One region of the Dorea chungnamensis genome, then DNA from elsewhere that is predicted to be linked to it. Evidence: riboswitches for the same ligand, from Rfam matches in the RefSeq annotation. Region 1 holds a riboswitch; each other region holds the start of a gene.
What was found. Region 1 has a riboswitch for cobalamin ahead of ABE613_RS05640 (sirohydrochlorin cobaltochelatase). Riboswitches for the same ligand answer to the same signal wherever they lie in the genome.
Positions count from the first base shown of each region.

Region 2: another riboswitch for cobalamin. It lies ahead of ABE613_RS09700 (hypothetical protein); the one in region 1 lies ahead of ABE613_RS05640 (sirohydrochlorin cobaltochelatase).
Region 3: another riboswitch for cobalamin. It lies ahead of ABE613_RS04175 (CobW family GTP-binding protein); the one in region 1 lies ahead of ABE613_RS05640 (sirohydrochlorin cobaltochelatase).

Region 1 is NZ_JBDOHT010000005.1:7,684-9,959, reverse strand. It holds gene ABE613_RS05640 (sirohydrochlorin cobaltochelatase) at 1-855, opposite strand, end outside; cobalamin riboswitch at 1,087-1,275, opposite strand; gene ABE613_RS05635 (ABC transporter permease) at 1,334-2,276, opposite strand, start outside.
Region 2 is NZ_JBDOHT010000009.1:115,504-117,779, reverse strand. It holds gene ABE613_RS09710 (dicarboxylate/amino acid:cation symporter) at 1-132, shown strand, start outside; gene ABE613_RS09705 (prepilin peptidase) at 116-559, shown strand; cobalamin riboswitch at 636-834, shown strand; gene ABE613_RS09700 (hypothetical protein) at 1,002-2,276, shown strand, end outside.
Region 3 is NZ_JBDOHT010000003.1:179,173-181,448, reverse strand. It holds gene ABE613_RS04180 (cobalamin B12-binding domain-containing protein) at 1-351, opposite strand, end outside; gene ABE613_RS04175 (CobW family GTP-binding protein) at 369-1,304, opposite strand; cobalamin riboswitch at 1,388-1,563, opposite strand; gene ABE613_RS04170 (uroporphyrinogen decarboxylase family protein) at 1,632-2,276, opposite strand, start outside.

The DNA of each region.
Region 1 (2,276 bases):
ATGAGAGGTACCGTGTCCCAAAAATACAAATGCAGCGCCATCTTCTTTTGCAGCATCCAGGCTGTCATATCCTGCTGTTTCCACTGCCTCAGAAGTAATCGCTTCAGCAACCGCTTCTTTATCAGCATTGATAACCGTTGCATCTTCTCCGACTTCTCCAAGCAAAGGCTCTGCAACTTTTACAGATTCAAACTGATCCTGGTAAGCTTCTACAGATTCCATCAGCTCATCGTATTCTGCGCCATGCATCAGATGCGTCGGCTGTACCACCAGATTTTTCACTCCATTAGAAACTGCACGTTCCAATGCCTGATCCATATTATCAATACATTCCTCATCTCTCGCCTGAATATGGTTAATAATGATCTGTGCCGTAAATGCTCTTCTTACCGACCAGTCAGGATATGCTTCCTGAAGTGCATCTTCGATTCCCTTAATATCAGCCACACGACTGTCATTAAAAGAGGTTCCAAAGCTGACTACGAGGATCTCATTTTCACCAATATCATCCTGATTACGAGGATCATCTTTGGATGCATCGCCTGTATCTCTTCCAAAGTAATCCGGATCTGCATTTTCCCCTTCTACCAATTCCTTCTGCTCATCTGTCAGTGCGTCCCATGCCTCTTTGGCTTCCTTGCACTGTTCATCCGTTTCATCTGTTCTCTCCTGCACATAGATGGCATCAATCAATGCAGCTACTTCATCTGCCGCTTCCTGATCAGCATCTGTCTCTACTTCTTCAGTTTCCTCCGCCGTTTCGGATGTCTCCTCACTGCTGCCAGAACATCCGGTCATTACCAGAGCACTTACCATGGAAACTGCCAGCAAGATTGCTACTACTCTTTTCTTCATCTTGTTCCTCCTTCTTATTTCTGGTCCATTTCCGACAAAAGGATATAACGGCAGTACTTATGAGGGTATAATGACTTAAAGCCAAAAAACGTCCTTTTTCCATAAAATGGTAAAAGGACGTAATACTGACATAATCAAACAACACTTCCGGCAGATACAGACACTGCCAGAAATGTAATATCTCCATTATAATCGGTTGCGACCAGTTACTCGTGATCTGTGGGCATATCCCACTCCGTTTTTCAATAGGCAGGTCTCCTGACTTACGGATCCACATCCAAGGCCGCCTTCCCAATTGCTCAGTGACTTATCTGGCCTTGCACTCCTCGCTTACAGTGACGAGTTCGTACAGGATTTGCACCTGTTTCCCTTTTCATCAGACAATCCATGATTGTCTGAACCTATCGAACATACCTTATCACACCCGAATAAAAATGTAAAGTCTCTGAAATTGTTTTTTAATATCTATGGTTATTGACTACTCCACATTTTTTAATGCCTCTTCCATCGGAATCTTTCGGATTCTTCTGAAATCCAGTATTATTACTATCAGGTATCCAAGAAGAACGAAGGAAAACATCTTCACATAGCCCATTGGCTCTATCGTAAAGGCAAACCATCCATTATATTTAAACATAATGATTTTCCATGCCTGTTTCATTACCGTAGAACCTAATATTACACTTATGGTATACGCCACAACCACTACCATTGTTGTAGATAGCAAATATAGGCTTGCGATCTCACGGTTTTCATAACCAAGAATCTTCGCCATGGAGATTGCCGTTTCGTTCTTTTCGATAATAAGCTTTGTCAATAGATAAATCAGCACTGCAGATAACAGGATACACAGAATCTGAAAATACTGCATATAGGCTCCCATAGAATGATCTAACTGGTCGCACATTTTCGTAATATCCTCTTTCGTAATAACTGTCGCGATTTTATCTTCTTCGATATCGGTAATCTCTGTGTCTGAGATATATCCGGTGAACTCCTCCTTGCCCAGTTCAAATAAAGAACGATATTTTTCAATCGGAAGGAAAACTGCAATACTCTGACATTTTTCATAAATTCCTGATACTTTAAACTGATACTGCTTATGTTCATATTTTTCATCCAGCTTAATGATATCTCCCACCTTCAGGTTATACTTCTCACTGAATGGTCGTGAAAGGTACACTTCATTTTCTTCAAGTTCTGATAAGTTTTCAATCTGGATATATCTGCTGTTATCCCGAATGCCATAAATGGACACTTCTTCATCCAATTCATCCCCTGTCTTCTTTAATGCTTTCATACAGAATTCCTCTACGTCCTGATTATCTGTATGAATCATTTTCCCTTCCTCATCTTCACAGGATTTCAATACATATTGGTACTTTGCAAACATCATATCTTCTGCATTGTCCTGATAGTAA
Region 2 (2,276 bases), on a different contig from region 1:
GCTGGAATCGACCGGATTACAGATATGGCTCCAACGGCTACGAACATTACTGGAGATATTGCATGTTCTGTTGTGATTCAGGCAACTGAGAACAAAAAACAGAAGGAGAGATCGGATGGTGAATGTCTGTAGAATATTATTTGCGGCAGGATTCTTAAGTTTATTGGCAATGATAGCCTATAATGATTGGAAGACAATGAAGATTCCGAACAAATTAATCATAATAACTGGAGGGGTTGGTCTGGCATCAACCCCTTTTTTCACAGAAATCAGTCTGATGGAGAGAGGAATCGGCGTCTTATGTATCAGCATACTGCTTCTCATTATTACGTGTATTGTTCCGGGAAGCTTCGGCGGCGGTGATATCAAACTCACGGCTGTCTGTGGATGGTATCTTGGATGGCGGTGTATGATGCTTGCATTCGTAATGGCGGTATTTAGCGCAGGAATCTATGTAGTATGGATTCTGGTGCAAAAAAAAGTTGGATATAAAACATCATTTCCATTTGGGCCATTCTTATGCCTTGGTATGGCTACAGCTTATTTTTTGAGAATGTGAAAAAGGAAGGACTTTCTTTGGGAAATATTGTAATTGGCTGATAAGTTTGCTACAATGAGGTAGTGATTGATAATATCAAATATATGGGGTTTTCAGTGCCAGACAGATGTTCATCTGTAGGGGTAAAAGGGAATCAGGTGCAAGTCCTGAGCGATCCGGTCACTGTAAGCAAGGAGTAAGGCTCTGATATGCCATTGCATATATTTTATATGTGAGAAGGTGCAGCCGAGCGTTGATATGTAAGTCAGGAAACCTGCTGAAAATGTTGGTGAATAGCTTCCGAAGAAAGTGTTTTCATGTAATAAAGTAAAAGTTGTGGGAAAATATTTTTCACAGCTCTTGAAGAATGTCTGCTTTCGGAATGATAGCAGATTTTTTTTGCAATACCAACAAGGGGCCACTTCCCCAGAAGGCCGAAAATAATCAAAAGGAGAGGATTTAAGTGAAAAGCAACACGAAAAAATTTCTTGCCCTTCTTCTGGCTGTGGCTATGGTAGTAACACCTGTGACCTCGCTTCGAGCAGAAGAGCCGAATGTACAAGGACAGGAAAATGCAGAGAATGAACAGCAAGAAGAAGTGGTAGAAGGAGAAGAAGCTGAACAGGGAAATCCTTCTGATATTCCGCAGAATGTAGAACCTTCGAAGACCGAAGAGAAAGTGGAGAATCCACAGACAATGGAGAATGAAACAGTACAGCTGGAGAATCAGCAAAATATTTCTGAAAATGAGGAAATTACCACAACTGAGATAATAAATCAAAGTCTATTAGGAGTACCAATGCTCTTAGAAGAAGGTGAGGTTGATAATACTAGTATCCAGATTCCAACCGGAGATGTGGGAATAAAGGTATTAAAGGTTTCTGATAATACAGAATATAAAATGTTTAAAATAGCAAATTCAGAAGCAGTTATTAGTGGAAATCAGATTAATATCAGCATGTATACAGCCAATGTAAGTTACAGTAAGATTTATCTTGGAAATGTTGAAGATGCAACGTTGGAAAAAGCAATAGACGGAATAGAAGTTAATCAAGACGGGAAATCAGGATGGGTATTTAATTTCTCCGTGTCAGTATCTGACGCAGGTAGCAATGTACCAATCGCTTTATATAATCCAGGTGAAGGAAAGGGATGGTATAAAACAACTCCTTTGGTACTTCAGATTCCAGCAGAAATAGTTGGAGAAACAGAGCCGGATCCAATTCCAACACCAGGTGCTTTGGAGAATGGAAGATATATAATAAATGCAACTTGTACAGAGGGAATGTTTAGCATTGATAATTGCATACTCACAGTTGATAATGGTATGATGACGGCAGAATTGACTCTAAGCACTAAAAAAACAGGTTATGATTATTTGTTTGTTGGTTCAGGAGAAGATGCAGAAAAAGGTTCAGGATGGATAGGAGCTAGAAAGGAATATAAAGAGGGGGATACAACCTACCGTACATTTGATATTCCTGTTCTTGTTCTGGATAAGGAAATTTTAATTGCTGCACATTCAATCGCGAATGATGAGTGGTATGATCGTCATGTTACATTTTCTTCTGAAGGTGCGCAAAAAGTAACAGATTCAGATTCTGGGAATAATTCGTCTGGCAGCACAGGCAACACTGGTAATTCAGGTTCCAGCGGCAGCACCGGTTCTTCCGGCAGTCAGAATAATAGCAATCCAGATTCCGAATCCAAGTATGAGTCTGACTTAAGCGGTTCGACT
Region 3 (2,276 bases), on a different contig from region 1:
CTCCATCATGATTCTCACAAGATTCTTCCCAATGTCATGAGTATCTCCTTCTACAACACCGATTAACACTTTACCAATACTTGTGTCTTCTGTGTCTGGCAGATATTTCTGGAACTCTTCGATTCCGGCATACATTGCATCAGAACATACAATCAGCTCCGGCACAAAGTATTCTCCTTCTTCATACATGGCACTGGCTCTCTTCATTCCATCAACCAGTCCTTCCAACATACCTTCCTGTGGATCATAACCGCATTCAATATACTCTTTGACCACGTCTACAACTTCCTCATCCTCCATATCAAACACACAGTCCGATAACTTCTGCAACAACTCTTCCTTTGCCTGCATCTTGCTTCCTCCTTGCATTATATAGAAAACAGCTCCCTAATCGCTGTTTCATCCAGATTACATCCTATAATAATAATCTTATCCACTTTCGTTCCTTTGCCGTTATCCGAGATATCTGCCACTTCCACAATGGATGGTGTAAAATCAAAATGCAACACTCTTCCATCCCCTGCTTTTACAATTCCTTTGGCACGCAGGACTTTTCCATATTTTTTATCCTTTAATCCATACAACGCCTTCTCTAATTCATGAGCAGTCATTTCTCTGGCATTTTCTATTGACATACTGGAAAATATCTTATCTGCGAAAGCCGGCGACATCATGATCTCTTCCATATCATCTTCCGGATTATTTTCATAATCTTCTGTCATATCCAAAAGCTCTAACAATGCTGCGCCTTCCATCTTACGCCAGTCATCTTCATATATAACAGCATCGGGATTTACCTCTCTTATCTCCGAAATCAATCGATTCTTTTCCTCTTTTGACACCTGTTCCAGATTACTCAATAATATAAGTCCTGCATTTTGAATCTGATCCAGGTAAAACGCACCGAAACCATCTATATAATCTTCAAACTCCGTAATATCTAATATTACAATCAATTTGGTAATTCTAAGATCTATTCCTTCCTTTTCTTTTGCCCGGCCACAGGCCTTTACAACATCTGTAAGTCTTCCCACACCAGAAGGTTCAATAACAATCCGATCCGGATGGAACTGCTCTGCAAGTTCTTTAATCCCTTTTTGGAAATCCAGCGCCAGACTGCAGCAGATACATCCTGCATACAATTCTTTAACCGGAAGATCCTCCTGAATCAATTCTCCATCAAGTCCCACATCCCCAAACTCATTCTCTATGACTACCGTTTTTCCCTTCAGAAGTGGTAGATATTTATTTAAAAAAGTTGTCTTTCCAGCTCCCAAAAAACCTGATACAATCTGTACTTCCATTCACTCACCCCTAAGACATGCTTTATAGCAGAAAAAAACGGTGCAGAAAAAGCAGCGTAAACACACCGCTTTCTCCCCACCGATAAGCTCGTTCATATATAGCAGGTCTCCTGACTTAACTTCTCCCTCTAATCCTGCCTTCCTCTATCCCAGAGTGGTATTCAGGTTATCGTCTGTCATACAGTAGAGCGGGCTGTTCTGGACTCTCACCAGATTTCCTTTTCAATGCCTATGCATCACTATATATGTTACTACTCATATGGTAGCATAAAATATCTTTTCATCCCAATTGATAATTCCAATAGTTTTATAGACAATTCCTATGAATTATATTTCTATCATTCCTTTTGGCATACAGCCTTTTTTCGCCCCTCTTCCGTAGATTGCTGCCGCATTCATGAATGCAATCATATTCTCTTTCGGCGTTCCTACCGGGGTTGTACATCCAGGGCACAGATTATATCCACAAGGATTATCGCCTGCATCTGCAATACATTTTTTTACATGTTCTTCAATATCTTTAACCGTCCCATTTCTCAGTACATCTACCGGCATTAGATTACCGCTGATAGCAATTCTGTTGCCATAACCCTCTTTCAATTCTTTCAAGCTCTCACAATTATCTACCCAGAATCCTGAAACACCGGCATCAACCACTTCCTGCCACCGGTCTTTTGTATGTCCACAAATATGAATAGACGTTGCTCCCTGAAATTCGTTCAATCTTTTAACAGCCTGTTTCAGATAAGGCACAAAGAATTCATTAAACTGTCTTTTACTTAAAAGATCCCGAGAAGCCATTGGCTCTGATAACATAAACTTAATTCCCAGTTTCTGATTCATATCTCTGCAGCACTTCACAATACAATCTGTGCTATATTGAAGAAGTCGATGTGCACCTTCTTTATTTTTCACTGTTGCTTTTAAGAACGTTTCTGTTCCAATCAGACTGGCAGCTGTTGTAAGTGGACC